4 regions of the Zhaonella formicivorans genome follow, and region 1 is predicted to be linked to each of the others. Evidence: riboswitches for the same ligand, from Rfam matches in the RefSeq annotation. Region 1 holds a riboswitch; each other region holds the start of a gene.
The links. Region 1 has a riboswitch for lysine ahead of EYS13_RS10825 (transporter substrate-binding domain-containing protein). Riboswitches for the same ligand answer to the same signal wherever they lie in the genome.

Region 1 (5,426 bases):
TTTGCATACCGGTTGGCTGAAAGAGCGGGAAGGCGGTTGTTCCATGGCTAGGATAGTGTTGTCCGGGTATTACGGCTTTAACAATACGGGGGATGAGGCGGTGCTCTTCAGCATCCTGCGCACTTTGCGTTCTCTAAAACCGGAGCTGAAGTTCACAGTGCTCTCCAACGACCCGGCAAAGACAAGCAAACAGTACGGGGTGGAGGCTGTCAACCGCTGGAAATTGAAGGACGTGTTTCGTGCATTAAGCCAGGCGGACTTGTTCATCAGCGGCGGGGGGAGTCTCTTGCAGGATACCACCAGTCCCAAAAGCATCCTTTATTACCTGGGTGTTGTCTGGCTGGCAAAGCTTATGGGCAAGCCGGTAATTTACTACGCCCAGGGGATAGGTCCCATTACCTCCGGCGTGGGTAAAAAGCTGGTGCCGTTGGTGTCCAACAAGGTAGATGTGATTACTGTGCGAGACCAGGCCTCCAAGGAGTTGTTGACCGAGCTGGGGGTCACCGGGCCTCCGGTTTATGTCACCGCCGATGCAGTGTTCAGCCTCTACCACCGAGAGATAGAAAGAAAACCGGGACAGGAGCTTTTGGAACGCTGCGGCATAAAGCCGGAAGACAAACTGCCTATGGTGGGAATTTCCGTGCGGCAGTGGAAAAATCTGACCGGCTACCAAAGGGTTCTGGCCCGGCTGGGGGATGAGCTCATACGGCAAGGTTACCGGGTGGTGCTTTTGCCTTTCCAGTTTCCTGATGACGTCTGTGCCTGTCGGGAAATTGCCCGTTTGATGCAGGAGGAACCGGTGCTCATCAAGGAACAGTGCAGCGTTACCGAAATGCTGGGGGTGCTGGGAGAACTGCAGCTGGTAGTGGGGATGCGCCTCCATGCGCTGATCATGGCTGCAGTCATGGGAGTCCCGGCGGTGGGGATTTCTTACGACCCCAAGGTGGACAGCTTCCTGAAGCTGACGGAGCAGCCCAATGCAGGCCGGGTGGAGACGCTGGACTTCGAGGTCCTCTCCCGGGAAGTGTTTGGCGTGTTGGCCAAACGGGAAGCAGCAGTGGCCAAGCTCGCTGAACGGGTCGGTGAACTCAGGGTGGAATCCCGTCAGACGGCAGAGCTAGCGCTGAATTTGCTAAAATGAGTCAGAGAACCGTCCCCTGACTCACTCCCCTGACTCACCAATTTTTATGCTAATTTGGGTTGACAAACAGGCTATGATGTTGTAAGCTTCACAATGTAACACAATTTAATAAGACCTCACTTTTAGAAGTGGGGTAGAGGCGCGATATTTAACAGTCTTTAGCGGAGTTGAGGGGCGGTGATGCTAAGGAGAAGGAAATGTCGCCGAAGCATATAATATCCTCAGTATTATATGCTGGGCCTGCAGTTAAGAGCTGTAGGACTGTCTCAATAAACTTCCCGGTTTATTGAGTTGCGCTATCTCATTTGGGAAAAGATGAGGCATTGGGAGCAACTAGTGTAATTGCGGCCTGAGTCTATCTCAGGTCTTTTTTTATATATTTAGATTTTATTAAGGAGGAGAAAAAAGTTATGGGAAGAAAATTATCAGTATTAGTAGCCCTATCCTTGGCATTGATTGTGCTCTTAACAGGGTGTGGGGCAAATAGTAGTTCAAAGGAACAAGTATCAGAGGGCGGAACATTTAGGGTAGGCATGGAAGCTGGTTATGCACCATTTAACTGGACGCAAATGGATGATTCCAATGGTGCAGTTCCCATTGAAGGTACATCAGAATATGCGGGCGGATACGATGTAGAAATTGCAAAAAGAATTGCTGAAGGTTTGGGCAAAGAATTAGTTATAGTTAAAACTGAATGGGATGGTCTTATCCCGGCCTTAACCTCAGGTAAAATCGATGCTATTATTGCAGGGATGTCACCAACTGCAGAACGTTTGAAAACAATTGATTTTTCAGATCCCTACTATAAGTCAGATTTAGTTATGGTAGTTAAAAAAGGCGGAAAATATGAAGGGGCAACTTCTATCCAGGATTTCAAGGGGGCAAAAATAACTGCTCAATTAAATACCTTCCACTATACCGTAATTGATCAAATAGAGGGTGTAATTAAGCAGCCTGCGATGGATAATTTTCCTGCAATGAGAGTTGCTCTTGAATCGGGTATGATAGACGGATATGTTTCCGAACGTCCGGAAGGTGTTAGTGCAACGGCTGCCAATGAAAACTTTGCGATGGTAGAATTTACAGATGGATTTAAAACATCGGATGCAGATACAGCAATTGCTGTCGGTCTTCCCAAAGGCAGTGATTTAACAGAAAAAATCAATGAAATACTAGCAGGAATTTCGGAAGAAGAACGTACAAGGATTATGGATGCTGCTATCGCTAATCAACCGGCGGCTCAATAATAATGTAAAACCGACTGTGTTTTGATACAGCCGGTTTTATCAATTTATAGAGGAGGAGAAATATGACATATGAATGGTTAGTAAAAATTGTTTCCAATTATTGGCCGATGTTTCTTCGCGGAGCCGGGGTAACGCTTTTTATTTCTATTATAGGTACTATTTTGGGCTCTATCATTGGTTTACTAATAGGGGTTGTACGTACTATCCCAATGCCTGAGGCAGGAATGAAAAAAGTACTTCTTAAGATAATTAATGCTCTTCTTTCTGCTTATGTGGAGTTCTTCAGGGGAACACCTATGATTGTACAAGCTATGGTTATTTACTATGGTTCGGCTCTAGCCTTTGGAATAGATATGGATCGAATGGTTGCGGCAATTTTTATAGTATCCATCAATACAGGGGCGTACATGGCGGAAATTGTTCGCGGAGGTATCATTTCTGTTGACAAGGGACAGTTTGAAGCTGCCCATGCGATCGGCATGAATCATTTCCAAACTATGCAAAATGTTGTTTTGCCCCAGGTAATTCGTAATATTTTACCGGCAACAGGTAATGAATTTGTAATAAATATTAAAGATACCTCGGTTTTAAACGTTATTTCTGTAACAGAATTGTTTTTCCAAACAAAATCAATTGCCGGAAACAACTTCAGATACTTCGAATCATTTTTTGTGGCCAGCATTATTTATTTTATAATGACCTTTACAGTGACAAGAATTTTACGTTTTATTGAAAGAAAATTGGACGGTCCGGAAAATTATGATCTGACCGGCAATCAGATGCAAGTGGATAGGCCAGAAGATATGCTGCGTAGGACAAAGGACTGGCCTAACAAATACTAGACGAAGGAGGAGATAAATATGGAAAAAGTACTTGATATCCAACATTTAAGTAAATCCTTTGGTACTAATGAAGTTTTAAAAGACATTAATTTTTCCGTAAACAAAGGAGAAGTAGTCTGTATTATCGGTTCCTCTGGTTCAGGTAAATCAACCCTCCTTCGTTGCATCAATCTTCTAGAAAAACCAAGTGGCGGACAGATCATTTATAATGGCAAAAATATTTTAGATGAGAAGCATGACATCTATGCCTATCGCACCAAAATGGGGATGGTATTTCAACAATTCAACTTATTTAATAATCATAACGTTTTAAATAATTGTGTTGTTGGGCAAGTTAAGGTTTTAAAAAGGACTAGGGAAGAAGCGGAAAAAGTGGCAATGAAATATTTGCAGGTTGTAGGCATGGAAAAATATATTAACGCTAAACCCAAACAATTATCTGGAGGTCAAAAACAGCGGGTGGCTATTGCCAGGGCACTTTCCATGGAACCGGATGTTATGTTGTTTGACGAGCCTACTTCAGCCTTGGATCCTGAGATGGTTGGGGAAGTCCTGAAGGTTATGAAGGAACTTGCTGAATCCGGTCTAACCATGTTAGTAGTAACCCATGAGATGGGCTTTGCCAGAGATGTGGCTGACCGGGTAGTATTCATGGATAAGGGAGTCATTGCTGAAGAAGGAAGCCCGGAGCAAATCTTTAATAATCCAAAACAAGAACGAACCAGGGAATTTTTAAAACGTGTTTTGAGCGAGATGTGAGTCAGGGGACGGTTCTCTGACTCATTTTACTCCAAATACAGTTTCCCTATTTCTTGCTGGCGTTTTATAAAATGCTTTTTAATTTCTTCCCAGTTAACCGGTTTGAACATCCCAGGCATGATCTCTTTCTCCGCATCATCAAAATAAGCAAAAACCATTCTTTTTCTGGATCTATTCTATGCGCTTCATATTCCCAAAAAAATTTGTGCAACTCGACGGGTAACATTTGCTATCACCTACCTTGTATACATCTATTATACCACATTTTGGGAACAGTTATTGGCCGTTATAAGGAAGTCATTTACTCGCTAACGAATTAAATTATCTGCTTTTTAAATCAATAGAATCAAAATATTTTTTTATCTATTTTTTTTAATCAGTTTTGTAGACAACGCCTGCATTTTATATGCTATAATTAAGACAACATATCAGACGTCAGACAAATTTGGAGGCATTATGAAACTTAAAGCAGCCAATATTACTTTAAGCCATATGGCAAGAGAACATATTCTAACACTTATTGAGGAAAAAGGCTACAAGTATAATGATAAACTTCCCACCGAATTGCAAATTCAGGAGATGCTGGGAGTAAGCCGTTCCACCGTCAGAGAAGCACTGGCCCTTTTGGAACAGGAGGGGATTGTGCGCAAAGTTCAGGGCAAAGGAACTTTTTTGAACAAGGTGCCTGTGAAGATTAAAGACGGCTTGGAAGAACTTAAAAGTGTCACTGAAACCATACGCAGCTTTGGATATAAACCCGGTACCAAAGGGTTCAAGATCAAAAAAGTTATGCCTGACAAGGATATGGTTGAAAAGCTGAAACTGCAAAAAGGAGAAGAAGTATATACTTTTGAACGGATCAGGACAGCCGACGGCAACGTAGCCGTATATTGTTTGGACAGCTTTCCGGTCAGGTATTTTCAGGATGAGCTTCCGGATGATGATTTTGCAGGTTCCATGTTCGACTACCTGGAAGAAAGGCTTGGCATCAGGATTGACTCCGCTGTTGCCGAAATTGTGCCTGTATTTTTTACCGGGGAGATCTGCAAAAAGTTAGGCCTTAAAGAAAACAGCGGTTTTTTGTTGTTAAAGCAGATTCACTACGATACCCAAGGCAACCCGATCATTTATTCTCTCGATTACTTTAATACCGATGTGTTTAAGTTTATGGTCAACAGAAAAAGAAAAGAAGGATGATGACATTGGAAATAAAAAGCATTGAATTTAAAGATGAAGTTCTTAGGCTTATCGACCAGCGCAAGCTGCCACTGGTATGTGAAGTGGTGGAATGTAAGACGTATCGCGAAGTGGAATTTGCCATCCGCGATATGATTGTCAGGGGAGCACCTGCCATCGGGGCAGCAGGTGCCTTCGGGGTGGTGCTGGCCGCAAAGGAGTTCAAACATCTTCCGAAAGAGGAGTTTTTAACTGAGCTGG
Region 2 (5,426 bases), 970 kb from region 1:
CGGAGAAAAAGGCTTAAGCGGAAAAGAAGCGGAACGCAGGCTGGCGGAGGTTGGGCCGAACCAGCTGCAGCAAGCAAAAAGAATTTTACCGCTGAAAATCCTGCTGGGACAATTCCAGGATTTTATGGTGCTGGTGTTAATCGGGGCTACTCTAATTTCCGGCATGCTGGGGGAATACGCTGATGCCATAACTATACTGGCCATTGTAATTCTTAACGCCATTTTAGGTTTTATTCAGGAATTTAGGGCGGAAAAATCGCTGGAGGCGTTAAAAAAACTAGCTGCACCCGCAGCAACTGTAATCAGGGATGGGCAGCAGCGGACAGTACCTGCTAAAGACCTGGTGCCTGGGGATTTGCTCTGCCTGGAAACGGGGGATAGGGTGCCTGCCGATGCCAGGTTGACAGAGGCAGTTAATTTGGAAGTAGAAGAAGCCACTTTAACGGGTGAATCCCATCCTGTGAAAAAGAAAACGGAACCTCTTGACGGGGAAAAAGTGGCTTTGGGCGACAGGAAGAACATGGTTTATATGGGCACAGTAATTACCAGGGGCAGAGGCAAGGCCGTGGTTACTGCTACCGGCATGCGCACTGAAATGGGTCAGATCGCGGGAATGATTGAGCAGGTTGAAGAAGAAGAAACACCGCTGCAAAAGCGCCTGGCCCAGCTCGGCAAGTTGCTGGTGGTTTTTTGCCTGCTCATCTGCGCTCTGGTAGTAGTAACCGGGGTATTAAGAGGAGAAGCCATCTACCAGATGTTTCTGGCAGGGGTCAGCCTGGCGGTGGCGGCTATTCCGGAAGGTCTGCCCGCAATTGTAACTGTGGCGCTGGCTATCGGAGTGCAAAAAATGATCCGCAGGAATGCCATTGTCCGTAAACTGCCCGCTGTGGAAACTCTGGGCTGTGCTACGGTAATTTGTTCCGACAAGACAGGGACGCTAACCCAAAATGAAATGACTGCCCGACAGATCTTTTGCGATGGCCTGAAGGTGCAGGTTACAGGGCAAGGTTATGACCCGAGGGGGGAATTTGAGGCAAATGGCAAGAAAATCGGCAGGGGGAACAAGACGATGAAACTGTTGCTCAAATGCTGCGCTTTATGTAATAATGCAGGCCTGAAGAAAGACGGCACTCCCTTATCCGGTTTGTTCAGACAAAAAAACGGGAAGGCAAGCAGTTGGGAAATCAGCGGCGATCCTACGGAAGGCGCCCTGCTGGTTTTAGCTGCCAAAGGCGGGATCTGGCGGGAACAGGTGGAGCGGGAAGAGAGGAGAATTGGCGAAATACCTTTCGATTCGGAGCGCAAGCGTATGTCTGTCATTTACCGGCAGGACGACGGGGTTTCGACTATTTATACTAAAGGGGCTCCCGATGTTATTTTAAATCTCTGCCAGTCCGTTTTAGTTGAAGGTAAAGCTCTTTCCTTGACCAATGAACTTAAGGAAAAAGTGCTGAAGGAAAATGAGTCCATGGCCCGCCAAGCTTTAAGGGTATTGGGTATAGCCTACAGGCAGCTGTCAGGGGATGAGCGACTTGAGGAAGCGGACAATTTGGAACATAACTTGGTATTTTTAGGTTTGGTAGGAATGATAGACCCGCCAAGGCCTTCCGCACTTAAAGCCATTCAAGTATGTAAGCAGGCGGGGATTAAGACGGTAATGATTACCGGCGATCACCAGATCACAGCCCGGGCGGTAGCAGAAGAATTGGGCTTGCCGGTAGGGGCCGGACAGGTAATAACCGGCGTGGAGTTGGATGCCATGGATGATGAAGAATTTGCCTCCCGGGTGAAGGATATTTCGGTATATGCCCGGGTTTCTCCCAAGCATAAGCTGCGCATTGTGAAAGCACTGAAACAAAGAGGTGAGGTGGTGGCCATGACCGGGGACGGGGTAAATGACGCGCCTGCTGTTAAGGAGGCGGATATCGGGGTTGCCATGGGCAAGACCGGAACAGATGTTACCAAAGAAGCTTCGGCAATGATTCTGGCCGATGACAACTTTGCCACCATAGTTGCTGCGGTGGAAGAGGGAAGGGCAATCTATGACAATATCCGGAAATTTATCAGATATCTTTTGTCCTGTAATGTAGGCGAAGTGTTAACCATGTTTCTGGCCGCTTTGTTTGCTCTGCCGTTACCGCTGCTTCCTATTCAGATCCTCTGGGTGAACCTGGTCACAGACGGGCTGCCTGCTATGGCGCTGGGGGTTGATAATGCTGACCCGGACATTATGCAGCGCAAACCGCGTCATCCGAAAGAGAGCGTATTCTCCCGGGGGTTATGGCGCAAAATAGGGAGTAGGGGGCTGCAGATTGGCCTTGGGACCCTCCTGGTTTTTGTGCTGGCCAATTACTTAAGCGATGGCAATTTGACTTTGGCCCGTACCATGGCATTTGCCACATTGGTTTTTTCCCAGTTGTTCCATGTATTTGACTGTAAATCTGAAAGGTATTCCTTATTTCAGGTGGGTGTTTTTTCTAATCCCTACCTGGTGTTAGCTGTTTGCTGCTCAATTACCATGGAGCTGGCGGTTATATACCTGCCTTGGCTACAGCCAATTTTTAAAACTACTCCCCTAAACGGCTATCATTGGTACTTGATCCTCATGGTAGCCGGTTGGAGAACTTTCTTTACGGCTTTTATTCATTACCTGGTTAAACCTATCGGCAGAAAACTGATTTACTTAAAAGCTTAATGAACATCCACTAAAAACGATTGACAATAACTAAAAGAGTATGTTAAGATTACCACAAACTTTATCAAATAAACCTCATCTCAGAAGAGGTGAGGTAGAGGTGCGGTAGTCAAAAGTACTTACAAGGAACCGGGTGGTAATGAGCTGTAGGGAAAGGGGCATCCGCCGAAGTCAAGAAGCTACCCAGGCTTCTTGGCTGGGCCTGCATCGAACAGGTGCAGGACTGTCACCTAATGGTACCTGGCTATTAGGTGGAGCACTATCTCACGAACAGGAGGGATGAGTCTTACCTTGCCTTTGAGACTTGCGGCTGGTGATGTACTCTCAGCCGTTTTTTGCTATTCTCACGAGGAAAAACGGAGGTGCGACTATGAAGTTTACCAAAATGCATGGCTTGGGTAATGATTTTGTAGTGTTGGAGGGTAAAGAACTGAGCCCTGGGGTAGACTTAGGAGAGCTGGCAGTTAAGGTATGCGACCGTCATTTTGGAATCGGGGCCGACGGGCTTATGATTATTCTGCCTTCTGAGGTAGCAGATATCAGAATGCGCATTTTTAACTCCGATGGCAGCGAGGCGGAGATGTGCGGAAATGGCATCAGGTGTTTTGCCAAATATGTGTATGAACAAGGGATTGTAAAAAAAGAGGAGATCAGGGTTGAAACCCTGGCTGGCATAATCGTGCCCCGCCTGCAAATAGAAAGTGGCAGCATTACCGGCATTTGTGTGGATATGGGAGAACCTCATCTGGACCGTGCGCTTATTCCAATGCTGGGAGAACCGGGCCTGGTGGTAAATGAGACTCTGGTGGTAGGGGGACAGCCTTACCAGGTAACGGCGGTGTCCATGGGCAATCCGCACTGCGTTATTTACACAGGAAATTTGGATGAGATTCCTTTGGCCGCATTAGGCCGGCAAATCGAAACCCATTATGTTTTTCCCAAAAAGACCAATGTGGAATTTGTACAGATTTTAAGTCCCAATGAAGTTAGGATGAAAGTCTGGGAGCGGGGAGCGGGCGAAACATTAGCTTGTGGTACAGGGGCTTGTGCTGTTGCGGTGGCAGGAGTATTAAATCTTCTGACCGAGCGAAAAGTAACCGTTCATTTGGCCGGGGGAGATTTGCAGATCTTTTGGAACGAGCATGACAACCACGTTTATATGACCGGACCTGCGGAGACTGTTTTTAACGGAGATTACAGCGTTTAAGGAGGATGTTGATAAAATGAGAGAAGCGGAACGGATCAGAAAATTACCCCCTTATTTATTTGCCAGGATTGAAAAGAAAATCGCTGAAGCCAAGGAGAAAGGCGTTGACATCATCAGTTTGGGGATTGGCGACCCGGACCGTCCCACCCCGGACCATATCATCGCCAAACTGGTAGAAGAAGCCCATAATCCGGCTAACCACCAGTACCCTTCTTCCGTCGGCCTGTTGGAATACCGCAAGGCTGTAGCAGCTTGGTACAAAAGAAGGTTTGGTGTGGAATTGGATCCCAAGACGGAAGTGGTTACCCTCATCGGCTCCAAAGAAGGTATTGCCCATATTAACTTCTGTTATGTAGACCCGGGCGATATCAACCTGGTACCCGATCCGGGATATCCCGTTTACGGCATCGGTACCCTTTTGGCAGGCGGAGAGCCATATTTGATGCCGCTAAAAGCCGAAAACGGCTTTTTGCCGGATCTTGAGGCAATTCCCTCGGAGGTTGCCAAGAAAGCTAAGTTGATGTTTATTAATTACCCTAACAACCCCACAGGTGCTTTGGCTACTTTGGATTTTTACCGAGACGTGGTTGCCTTTGCCAAAGAGTATGATGTCATAGTCTGCCATGATGCTGCTTATAGCGAAATTACTTTTGAAGGATATAAAGCGCCTAGTTTCCTGCAGGCCCCCGGAGCCAAAGAAGTGGGCATTGAATTTAACTCCTTGTCCAAACCGTACAATATGACCGGTTGGAGGATCGGCTGGGCTGCAGGCCGGGCAGATGTCATTGAAGCCCTGGGTAGGTTAAAATCCAACCTCGATTCCGGTGCATTCCAGGCGGTACAGTATGCCGGTATAGCCGGGCTGCTTGGTGACCAGGAATGCGTGCAAAGGATGTGCGAAGTTTACCGCGAACGTCGGGATGTAGTGGTAGACGGGCTGAATGCTATGGGTTGGAGCTTGGAAAAGCCGAAAGCTACCTTTTATATCTGGGCGCCGGTACCTAAAGGCTACACTTCCGCCGGCTTTGCTGAGGTTGTGCTGGAAAAAGCAGGCGTTATAGTGACCCCAGGCAATGGGTACGGTGAATACGGCGAGGGTTATTTCCGCATTTCTCTCTGCATTGAAAAGGAGCGTATCATAGAAGCTTTACGGAGGATGCAGGAAGCTATCGGCAAGGTAGAGTTTTAGTAACATAACATAGCAATCAAGGCATGAGCAATTCATTCCTTCAGCTTGTAGACAAATGCAAAAATTGTAATCCATTGTGTGTAGTTGCGACATTATGACAAGCCCTAGAGCGCTCTGCGAAGAGTTTGACTGGAAGCGGACGAGCGGCACGGACGCCGCGAGAGCGGTGGAGCGATAGGACGTCGCGTCACCGCGTGCCGCTGGAAGTCAAACGTAAAGAAGACTTGGCTTGTACCAAGCGTGAGCGCGCCAGAATTTCTAGCATTATGTTTCATAATGCATAGAAATTCCAGTCCTTTAGGGCCGGCAGAAGTCTAGTTGCCCTTATGCGGTCG
Region 3 (5,426 bases), 1.2 Mb from region 1:
GGGAGAATAATTTCTGCAGAAGAAATTGTTCAAAAAACCGGCGAAGTCACCGCCGAGCTAGTTTATGATCTCTGCAACATGCTTTTTAAAGCTGAAAAATTTTCTCTTACTGCTATAGGCCCCTTTCAGGAAAATTTTGACTTCTACCATATATTAGAACAAATTGGTATATGAGGTGTGCGATTTTGGAATTTAAATTAAAAATAAAAAAAATGTCTCCGCTCGTGGGTCAAAAGGTGCCATTGCCTAGCTATGCAACTCCCGGCTCGGCGGGACTGGACCTCCGTGCTTGCCTGGAACATCCCTTGACGCTCTATCCCGGGGCAATCGCAAAGGTCCCTACTGGGTTAGCGATTGAGATGCCTTCAAAGTTTATGGTTGGTTTGGTCTGTGCAAGGAGTGGTTTAGCCAGCAAACATGGCATAAATTTGATTAATGGCGTAGGAATAATTGATAGTGATTATACAGGAGAAATAATTTGTCCGGTATACAATTCGGGTACAGAAGCCTACACAATAAAACCGGGCGAGAGAATTGCCCAAATACTATTTTTGCCGTTAGCCGTTGCTCAAATTAAAGTTGTAGAGGAGTTGCATCACACAGATAGGGGAGCAAAAGGCTTTGGCTCAACAGGTACAAATTAATGTAAATGTTTAGTAACATTGGAAATACCCGTATTTCTAAAATCCAGATATAATGTTAATAGTCATTTTAAACTTTACTCTGGCAGGGTGGGGGGTAATTATGGACCGGTTGTTAGAGCTGGCAGAAAAAATTGAAAATTTGCGCCGCCAAATACATAACTTGGTCAGGGATCCTAACGAAGCACCTGATCCAGCAATCATCAAGCTTAACCAGGACCTAGACTGTTTAATTGTAGAATATACCAGGCTAACCAAGGAGGCTCCGGGTAGTTAATCCGGGGCGTTTTTTTTATCTATTATGAAATGAAGCACTTATGTCCGCTGTTTTGGATGACTTCGCCAAGAGCGCTTAAACTATTCAGTCTCTTTGCAAGTCTTATAAAGTCTTTCTGCCGTACTCACGCTTGGTACAAGTCAAGTTTTCTTTACGTTTGACTACCAGCGGCACACACTGACGCGGGTGCTCTCGCTCCAGCGCTCTTCTCAGTCCATGTTGCCCAGCCGCTTACAGTCAAACGCTTTACAGAGCGATCTATGGCTTGTCAAAAGGAGCAGTTACGATATAATGGATTGCAATTTTTCATTTCTCTGAGGGTGCTGCGACGGCAGCCTAGGTGTCTGTCGTAAACTCTGTTCTGTTGGCGTATTTTGCCTTATAACGCATATTTTCCCAATGACTAAAATATACATAAATGTGAGGGGGGATGCGTATGTGGTGGAAACCAATCCTGCTGGTTATTTTGCTGTTATTTGTTTTGACGCTGTCTTTGCGGGAACAGATAAAATTGCGATATAAAAGCCAGGCTAAAGAACTTCCCCAGGAACCGGTTGGCGGACTTATATCACAGGCCTTAGCCCACTTGGTAGGAGTGGCTGGCGGCATTTATCTTTCCCTAATTATGCTGACTTCTTTTCTGGGGATAGCGTTTCCTGAATCATTTCAAATCTTAGGTATTTCTCTGGACCCCTTGGCCTTCATATCCCTTTTGATTGCTTTGTTGCAGCCATGGCTAAGCAAACTATATTACTCTTATAGGTAAGTGAGGAAAACGAGCATGAAGTTAAGTGAATTAATCGGCAAAGATATAATCAATATAGCCGACGGAGCTAGACTGGGGACCGTAGGAGATTCTGACTTAGTAATCAATATTGAAACAGGGCATGTGGAATCAATAATTCTCCCTAACAACGGCGGTTTGTTTGGATTTTGGCGCGGTAGTTCGCAACTGGTAATACCCTGGCAAGCAGTAAAAAAAATAGGCAGTGAAGTTATTGTCGTAGAATTAGAGCAGAATACGGTCCGCATGCGCCACTATTTGTTTTAAAAGGTATTGACTGAGGTAATAAGGTGTGCTATTATTTAAAAAAATTTGAAAGCGTACCTCATCTCTCGGAGGTGAGGTAGAGGCGCGGAGCTGTCAAGAGTACTTTTCAAGAAAAGGGGAAGATGATTGAAAAGGAAAGGGGCCTCCGCCGAAGTTCGCATGTTTCCCGAGGCTTGCGGGCTGGGCCTGCATCGAAGAGGTGCAGGACTGTCACTTGAGGAATCCTGGACCTCAAGTGGAGCACTATCTCGCTATCAGGAAGAGATTGAGCATTGCTACATGCGATTAAAAGGCTGTGGGCATTAGTATGCTCTTTCAGCCTTTTTATTTTGTTGAAAATAGGGAGGAGTAGGTCGGGTTTATGGTGAAGAAAACGAAAGTGGTAGTAACTGGAGCATACGGCAGAGTCGGAAGGGAGGTAGTGCGAGCAGTTTTAAACACAGATGATTTAGAATTAGCAGGGGCTGTGGATCTAAGAGGCCAAGGACTTGATGTTGGTTTAGTTGCTGGTCTGGATTTGCAAGGAATTACTATCACTGATGACCTGGAAGGCATACTGCAAACTAAGCATCCGGAAGTTTTAATAGATTTTACTACAGCTGAGGCTGTTCTGAAAAACAGCGTTATGGCTATCAATTACGGCGTATCGCCAGTAATAGGTACCACAGGTTTAACCACCGATCAGCTGGATGAACTTCATATCTTATGTGAAAAAAAACAAATCGGAGCTGTGATTGCTCCCAATTTTGCAATAGGCGCAATTTTAATGATGCGTTTTGCCAAAGAAGCAGCCAAATATTTCCCACATGTGGAAATCATTGAATTGCACCACGAACAAAAATTGGATGCTCCATCTGGAACTGCCCTGGGAACCGCGCAGGCAATTCTGGAAGAAAGAGGTGAGCTTAAACAGGGCAATCCACATGAGTTAGAAAAAATTGTTGGTGCCAGAGGCGCACAAGTACAAGGGATTCATTTACATAGTGTCCGGCTGCCAGGGCTGGTTGCTCATCAGGAAGTGCTTTTCGGGGGACTGGGACAGACTCTTACTATCCGACATGACTCACTTAGCAGAGAATCTTTTATACCTGGCATACTCTTGGCGGTCAGAAAAGTAAGGCAGCTCCGTCAGGTGATAATTGGTTTAGATAGTTTAATATAAATTGTTAATATTTACGCATGCGTGAACAAGCACCACCTATTTGTACACTCATATATTGGATAGTAGTGTATGGAAACTGGAGGAGGTCCAGATATATGAGTGAGGATTTAGCTGGCATTACTCTTGCAGTAATTGGAGGTGATGATCGGGAATTAGTGTTGGTTTCCGAATTAATCAAGCGTGGCGCACAAGTTAAAGTTGTCGGTTTTCCACCGCATCCGGAATTAAACGGAGCCAGAATAGTGAGCAGTTTGCTCATGGCATTGGACGGTGTTGACGCCGTAATCTTGCCAATGCCTGGAACTGATGCCAACGGGGTAGTAAGGGCAATTTATGCTCAGGAGCAGTTGATTTTAAATGAGGGTATTTTGAGCAGACTGCAACCAGGTACTCCGCTTTTCATCGGAGTTGCTAAACCTTACTTACGGGAACTAATTAAAAAACATAGCTTGCGTCTAATTGAAATTGCCGAACTGGATGATGTAGCAATCCTGAATTCTATACCTACGGCTGAAGGCGCTATTCAAATTGCTATGGAAGAGCTTCCCATAACCATTCATGGAAGCAAAGCATTGGTTGTTGGCTTTGGACGCTGCGGGATTACATTGGCCAGGACATTAAAGGCTTTGGGTAGTGACGTATTTGTGGCTGCAAGAAAACCTGCCGACTTGGCCAGATGTGTGGAAAGTGGATATAAGCCGGTCAAATATTCCGAACTTCCCAAAGTTCTCCCCGAAATCCAAGTAATCTTTAATACAGTGCCACATCTTGTTTTAGACAGCTCTCGTATTGCCCTGCTGGGCAAAGAGTGCTTAATTGTGGATATAGCAGCCGCACCGGGGGGGACAGATTTTCCGGCAGCGCAAAAAGCAGGGATTAAGGCAATTTTAGCTCCCGGATTACCGGGAAAAGTAGCGCCTAAAACTGCAGGTAAAATACTGGCTGATGTTTACCCGGGACTAATCCTCCAAGAACTCCACAGGGACAGAAAATAGGGGGTGCGGTAATGCGACTGGTGAACAAAAAGATAGGTTTTGCAGTAACAGGTTCTCACTGTACTTTGGAAAAAATATTGTCTGAAGTTAAACGTTTAGTTGAAGAAGGAGCGGAAGTTACGCCAATTTTATCTGAAAATGTGCAGCAAACAGATACCAGGTTTGGCGAGGCAAGGCTTTGGACTGAAAAGTTGGTTGAAATAACTAAAAAAGAACCAATTACAAGCATTACGGAGGCAGAGCCAATAGGCCCTAAGGGCCTATTGGATGTGGTGCTGATAGCTCCCTGTACGGGAAACACTCTAGCAAAATTAGCAAACGGAATAACTGACGGTACAGTTTTAATGGCTGCTAAAGCTCATCTGCGTAACCAGCGCCCTGTCGTTTTGGCAGTTTCCACAAATGACGGGTTAGGCTTTAATGCTAAAAATATTGGCTTACTGTTAAACAGCAAAAATATTTACTTTGTTCCTTTTGGACAGGATGATCCTGTCAAAAAACCAGGTTCCCTGGTAGCTAAAATGGATAAAATCCTTGATACTGTAGAAGGAGCTTTAGCAGGCAAGCAAATTCAACCCCTGTTATATGGCTGGGAGAAAAGCTAAATTTTAATTGACGAACTATTTGGGACTTTAAAAGAAACCGATCAAATCCTAGAATAATAATAGATCAAATTACTGCTTGAGGAGCATTGAATCTTGCCAGTAGAATCAAAGTCATTTTATTATTCGTAGTTTGGAGGTATTAATATGAAACAATATAATGTTGCTATTGTCGGTACTGGCGCTGTCGGTCAAACATTACTTGAAGTATTAGCAGAAAGAAACTTTCCTATCAAGGATTTAAAATTGCTGGCCACACAAAGATCTGCTGGCAAGAAAGTGAGCTTTGCTGGCAAGGAATATACAATTGCTGAAACCACGGAAGATGCTTTTCAAGGGGTTGATCTGGCCCTTTTTGCCGGAGGAGCAGCCAGCAAAAAGTTTGCACACGCAGCTGTAGAGCGGGGCGCCGTAGTAATTGATAACAGTAGCACATTTCGTTTAGATCCCGAAGTGCCATTGGTTGTTCCGGAAGTCAACCCGGAAGATGTAAAGTGGCACAAAGGTATCATTGCTAATCCCAACTGCTCTACAATTCAGATGGTGGTGGCTTTAAAGCCGCTGCATGATGCAGCCAAAATTAAAAGAATAATTGTATCTACTTACCAGGCTGTTTCCGGGGCAGGACAAGAAGCTATGGATGAATTAGTGGTACAGACTAAGCAGTTTTTAAATTCTGAAAAAATTGAGCCGGTAGT
Region 4 (5,426 bases), 1.4 Mb from region 1:
ACCAAACGCTGAACCAGTTCTTCCCTGGGGTCTTCCGGTTCTTCCCCTGCTTCTTCCGGTTCTGCAGCTTTGCGGGGTAAAAGCATTTTTGCTTTTATGGCCAACAAAGTGGCAGCCATCACTAAAAATTCACTTGCCACCTCAAGATCAAGCTGCTGCATCGCTGAGAGATAAGCTAAATACTGCTCTGTAATCTGGGCAATTGGGATGTCATAAATATCTAGTTTTTGCTTCTGGATTAAATGGAGGAGCAAATCTAAAGGACCTTCAAAAACATCTAAAGTAATATGATAGCTCAAAGCTCCTCACCTCAAAATTTATTGGACACCCATTGCTTCCCTGACCAATTGCATAGTTTCCCGTGCTTTCTTTCTTGCGCATTCTTCTCCTGCAGCTAAAATTTCTTTGACCAGTTGCGGTTTTGCAGCCAGTCCTTTCCTTTTTTCTCTAATGGGCATTAACGCTTCATTAATCTTGGCAGCCAGTTGCTTTTTGCATGCTACACAGCCAATAGCGCCACTGCGGCAGCTTTCGGTAATTTCTTCGATGCCACCGGTATTATATAATTTTTGGTAGATATGAACAGTACAAACTTCCGGATGCCCCGGATCAGTTTTGTGAATGCGCTGCGGATCCGTCACCATCTGTCTTACTTTAGCCGCAATTTCCTCTTCACTAGCGTCAATAGCAATTTCATTATGGTAGCTTTTAGACATCTTGCGTCCATCTACACCGGGAAGCCAAGCTATTTTAGCCAGCAAAGCCTGAGGTTCGGGAAACAGGTTTGTTTGGTAAAGAAAGTTAAACCTGCGGGCAATCTCCCTGCATAATTCCAGATGCGGCAGTTGATCTTCTCCGACTGGAACCGCATTAGCCCGGTAAACCAAAATATCTGCAGCCTGCAGCAGCGGGTAACCTAGAAATCCATAGGTAGAGATATCTTTCCCCTGCATGCCAAGCTGCTGGATTTGATCCTTATAAGTAGGAACCCTTTCCAACCAGGATAAAGGAGTGAACATCGAGAACAAAAGATGCAGTTCAGCGTGCTCCAGGATTCTGGATTGAATAAAGATCGTACTTTTTTCGGGATCAATGCCGACAGCTAACCAATCCAAAGCCATGTTCCAAACATTTTCTTTGATAAGTGAGGTGTCATCAAACGAGGTGGTTAGAGCATGCCAATCTACGATGGCAAAATTACATTCATACTCACTTTGTAATCTCACCCAGTTTTCCAGGACGCTTAAATGACCTATATGCAACTTGCCTGTTGGACGCATACCACTCAAAATGATACCTTTGCTCATTTTCAATCTCCTTTTCAGCTTTAGAATATTCCCCATCCTGCGGCTGTGGTCAGCAGCTGGATTACAAAATCTACCAACGGACCAATAAGCCTTCCTAATACACCCGTAGCCAGCAAAAGCAGCAAAATCATGGGGCCATATGCCTCCAAACGGTAAATGGCTGCGGCCTGACTGCGCGGCAATAATCCGGCCAGGATTTTTGAACCGTCCAGGGGTGGTAAAGGAACCAAGTTGAACACTGCCAGCATTGCATTATACCACATCAAATAATAGAAAAACATTCCCAGAATTCCGGAATGCAGACCTACTATTCTTACGGCAACCGTACTTAAATACGCGAGAATTAGATTCATCAGCGGTCCGGACAGGGCTACGTATAGCATTCCCTTTTGCCGGTCACCGCGAAAATGAAACGGGTTTACCTGTACAGGCTTGGCCCAACCAAAGCCTACCACCAGCAGCATCAATGCTCCCAAAGGATCCAAATGCTTAAGGGGATTCAGTGAAAGCCTACCTTCATTTTCAGGTGTTGGATCACCTAGAATTGCTGCGGTTTTTCCATGGGCAAACTCATGAAAAGTTATAGCCAATAAAATTGCCGGTATGCCTACTAAAATTTCGATCCAGCTATCGAAAAACATCCCACCACTCCCCAAAGCATTTTTTTACCGCTCAGTCTCGTCTTGCATTTCTATAGATTATATCATGTTTTCATAAACTACTTCAACAAAACCTGATTGTGCAAATATGCCGGGAGAGACGCTATAGGCAACACATCCTTTATAAAAATAAAAAAAGCGTGGGCAAAACGGGTACGCACACCTGATTGGCGCGCTAGCTTTGTCCACGCTGTGGTAAAATAGTTTGACAGCTTGACAAGTGTAGTGCGGAAACTTTTTCCTTGCTTTTTTTAACCCATTGAGGCAAATGACATAGTTTTTCCTTTTTGCAACCGTTCCGGAATAATGTGGTTCCTGAGCAAATCCTGATGGCTTTCTCTTTTAATGATCAAATCCGCATGGCCGTCGACAGCTAAAACTACCGCCGGTTTGCCAAGGGAATTATAGTTGCTAGCCATTGAGTATCCGTATGCTCCGGTGCAAGAAATTGCTAAAACATCTCCAGCCTCTGCCTTAGGGAGCATAATATCATGAATCAACATATCTCCGGACTCGCAGCATTTGCCCGTAATTGAAATCGTCTCTTCAGCTGGATGAGTGCATTTGTTGGCCAGGATGGCTTCGTATTTTGCCCCATAAAGGGCAGGTCTGATATTATCTGCCATTCCACCGTCTACGGCTACATACTTGCGAACGCCGGGGATCTCCTTGATCGAACCCACGGAGTAAAGCGTTGTTCCCGCAGGGCCCACAATGGAACGACCGGGCTCAACTATAATTTTAGGCATTGTTAAACCCAGGTGTTTTGCTTGTTCCTTGACAGTGTTCATAACAGTTTCAGCGTAAACCTTAATCTGGGCAGGAGTATCACCTTCTTTGTAATAAATGCCAAAGCCTCCCCCTAAATTTAGTTCTTCAGTTACAAAGTTCAGCTCTTTCTTGATGGTTTTCACAAAGCCCATCATGACTTGTGCTGCATGGCGATAAGATTCCATTTCAAAAATTTGTGAGCCAATATGGCAATGCAAACCCCGCAGCTTGATATTCTGCAAATTTATAGCTTCCCGCACAGCCTGCAGAGCTTGCCCGTTAGGTAAAGTAAACCCAAATTTAGAGTCAATTTGTCCTGTCTTAATAAATTCATGAGTATGGGCCTCAATACCAGGGGTTATCCGCAATAATATATCCGCCTTAACCTTGAAAAGTTCAGCCATTTTATCTAACATTTCTAACTCATAAAAATTATCAACCACTATCCGGCCAACCTTGGCCTCAAGGGCCATGGACAATTCCTGCGGGCTTTTGTTATTGCCATGAAAATATATCTTTCGGGCCGGAAAATCCGCCTGTAAGGCGGTATATAATTCCCCTCCCGAAACAACATCCAGTCCCAAGCCTTCTACCTCAATAATCTTACAAACAGCAGGACTGATAAAAGCCTTACTGGCATAAATAACTTCAGCATTCTGAAAACGTTCAACAAAATAATGGTAATATTGGCGACAGGTTTGCCGGAACAGAGCTTCATCCAAGACAACCAGGGGAGTGCCATATTCTTTAACTAATTCCACGGTGTCGCAGCCACCAATTTCTAAATGGCCTTGATTATTTATTTTCATCGTGCCATGTAATTTCATTTATATCGCCCCTTATTTAGTAAAATAAAAACGGCTATGAGCAACACCCATAGCCGCAAAAATTCGGTATGTGCCCACCTCTTTCCTGTACGTGAGATAGTGCTCCACCCGGTTTCCAGGATAAAACCGGGTGACAGTCCTGCATTTCTTAAATGCAGACCCAGCTCAACAGCCTGGGAAGCCATTGAACTTCGGCGAATGCCCCTTTCCTTATAATTCACCTTATTCCCATAATCCTTATAAGTACTCTTGACCCTTCGCGCCTCTACCTCACCTCACAGAGATGAGGTATTTTATTAAGTTATGTTATTGATATCATACCACCATAGGACAACTTTGTCAATAACAAATATTTATGCCTGCCCCGTAAGTCGTTCCACATTGGCTAGTTTCGACCATTTTCCACTACATTCTATAAACAAATAGTTTTCTGATTACCAGAAATCCTCTGAAATGTAACACCATGCCATCTTTTGTAATATACTAAACTAGGATTGTAATTAAGGAGGGAAACCATGGAAAAAGAATATCAAGCACCGGAGTATCACAATGAACACGAAAGTTACTCACCGCGGCTAAGATTAGCTGAAGCCTACATTCCTTACCAAAGATACGGCAGGATCTTTAACCCGCAGGAAGCCTTAGAGAAAGGAACACTTTTTCCAGAGCTATACAGGCCCTATCACAAACGGGAGGGGGTTTAATTGATGTACCGCGAACAAGTTCAAATGCTGCGGAGAATTCAAGAGCTTGAGTTTGTAGCAATTGAACTGACTTTGTATCTGGATACGCACCCTGGCGAAAGAGAACCTCTTGTCGAATATAATCGCGTAACTCAAGAGCTTAATGCTTTAAAAAGAACTTATGAAAACCGTTATGGACCTTTAACCGTTTATGGTTATTCACCCAGCCAATATCCATGGCGTTGGATAGAAGATCCTTGGCCTTGGGAATTCAGCTATTAAGGAGGGCTTGGAATGTGGGTCTATGAAAAAAAACTGGAATATCCTGTGCGCATTACTAAACCCGACGTACAAATGGCAAAATATTTGATTACCCAGTATGGCGGACCCGACGGGGAACTTTCTGCCTCTTTGCGTTACCTAAATCAACGCTACAGCATGCCTACCAACAGGGCAAAAGGTATCCTGACTGATATCGGTACTGAGGAATTAGCCCATATGGAAATAGTGGCGACCATGGTTTATCAGTTAATCAAAGATGCCCCTATCGAAGTTCTGAAAGAAGCGGGACTGGGAGGACATTACGCCCAACACGACAGGGCCCTCTTCTGGGTGGATGCTAACGGGGTGCCTTGGTCGGCCAAATATATAGCAGCTCTGGGCGATCCCGTAGCCGACCTGCATGAAGACATGGCCGCAGAACAAAAAGCCCGGGCAACTTATGAAAATTTAATCAATTTAACAGACGACCCCGGGGTTATCGACGCTTTAAGATTCTTACGGGAAAGGGAAGTAGTACATTTCCAGCGTTTCGGTGAAACACTGGTTCATGTGCAGGAGTACATGAACAGCAAAAAAGTTTTCTAACTGCCTTATTCTGTAATCAAAGGGACACACCTAAAAATCAAAGGGTGTGTCCTAAATTCTTCCGCCTGGCTGATACTTGATAAAAAATATAATAATGCAGACAGCTTTATATTTTCAAATAGAATGCTACTCCATCCTTTTCATTACAAGCCCATACTTTCGCATGATGAAGATTAGCAATGCGGTGTACAATAGTTAAACCAAGGCCAAATTCTCCATCAGAGCCTTTACGAAACTGGTCAAATAGCGTATCGGCCACTCCCGGTTCAAGTGGTGGGCCATCATTCCAAATTCTTACTAACGCTTTTGCCT

Region 2: linked by a shared signal. The riboswitch ahead of dapF (diaminopimelate epimerase) and the one ahead of EYS13_RS10825 (transporter substrate-binding domain-containing protein) in region 1 are both predicted to bind lysine.
Region 3: linked by a shared signal. The riboswitch ahead of dapB (4-hydroxy-tetrahydrodipicolinate reductase) and the one ahead of EYS13_RS10825 (transporter substrate-binding domain-containing protein) in region 1 are both predicted to bind lysine.
Region 4: linked by a shared signal. The riboswitch ahead of lysA (diaminopimelate decarboxylase) and the one ahead of EYS13_RS10825 (transporter substrate-binding domain-containing protein) in region 1 are both predicted to bind lysine.

What each region holds. Positions count from the first base shown of each region.
Region 1 covers NZ_CP085524.1:2,216,643-2,222,068, reverse strand. The annotation lists gene EYS13_RS10835 (DUF5693 family protein) at 1-51, shown strand, start outside; gene csaB (polysaccharide pyruvyl transferase CsaB) at 44-1,141, shown strand; lysine riboswitch at 1,268-1,448, shown strand; gene EYS13_RS10825 (transporter substrate-binding domain-containing protein) at 1,552-2,388, shown strand; gene EYS13_RS10820 (amino acid ABC transporter permease) at 2,451-3,230, shown strand; gene EYS13_RS10815 (amino acid ABC transporter ATP-binding protein) at 3,249-3,989, shown strand; gene EYS13_RS10810 (GntR family transcriptional regulator) at 4,446-5,186, shown strand; gene mtnA (S-methyl-5-thioribose-1-phosphate isomerase) at 5,192-5,426, shown strand, end outside.
Region 2 covers NZ_CP085524.1:1,247,045-1,252,470, reverse strand. The annotation lists gene EYS13_RS06255 (calcium-transporting P-type ATPase, PMR1-type) at 1-2,695, shown strand, start outside; lysine riboswitch at 2,783-2,965, shown strand; gene dapF (diaminopimelate epimerase) at 3,066-3,902, shown strand; gene EYS13_RS06245 (LL-diaminopimelate aminotransferase) at 3,919-5,091, shown strand.
Region 3 covers NZ_CP085524.1:1,037,539-1,042,964, reverse strand. The annotation lists gene EYS13_RS05140 (M16 family metallopeptidase) at 1-174, shown strand, start outside; gene dut (dUTP diphosphatase) at 186-644, shown strand; gene EYS13_RS05130 (aspartyl-phosphate phosphatase Spo0E family protein) at 745-918, shown strand; gene EYS13_RS05125 (hypothetical protein) at 1,355-1,684, shown strand; gene EYS13_RS05120 (YlmC/YmxH family sporulation protein) at 1,700-1,969, shown strand; lysine riboswitch at 2,039-2,223, shown strand; gene dapB (4-hydroxy-tetrahydrodipicolinate reductase) at 2,334-3,131, shown strand; gene dpsA (dipicolinate synthase subunit DpsA) at 3,227-4,126, shown strand; gene EYS13_RS05105 (dipicolinate synthase subunit B) at 4,138-4,731, shown strand; gene EYS13_RS05100 (aspartate-semialdehyde dehydrogenase) at 4,876-5,426, shown strand, end outside.
Region 4 covers NZ_CP085524.1:785,443-790,868, reverse strand. The annotation lists gene EYS13_RS03860 (segregation and condensation protein A) at 1-299, opposite strand, end outside; gene trpS (tryptophan--tRNA ligase) at 318-1,307, opposite strand; gene EYS13_RS03850 (site-2 protease family protein) at 1,328-1,948, opposite strand; gene lysA (diaminopimelate decarboxylase) at 2,218-3,564, opposite strand; lysine riboswitch at 3,654-3,840, opposite strand; gene EYS13_RS03840 (spore coat associated protein CotJA) at 4,080-4,268, shown strand; gene EYS13_RS03835 (spore coat protein CotJB) at 4,272-4,529, shown strand; gene EYS13_RS03830 (manganese catalase family protein) at 4,542-5,114, shown strand; gene EYS13_RS03825 (sensor histidine kinase) at 5,221-5,426, opposite strand, start outside.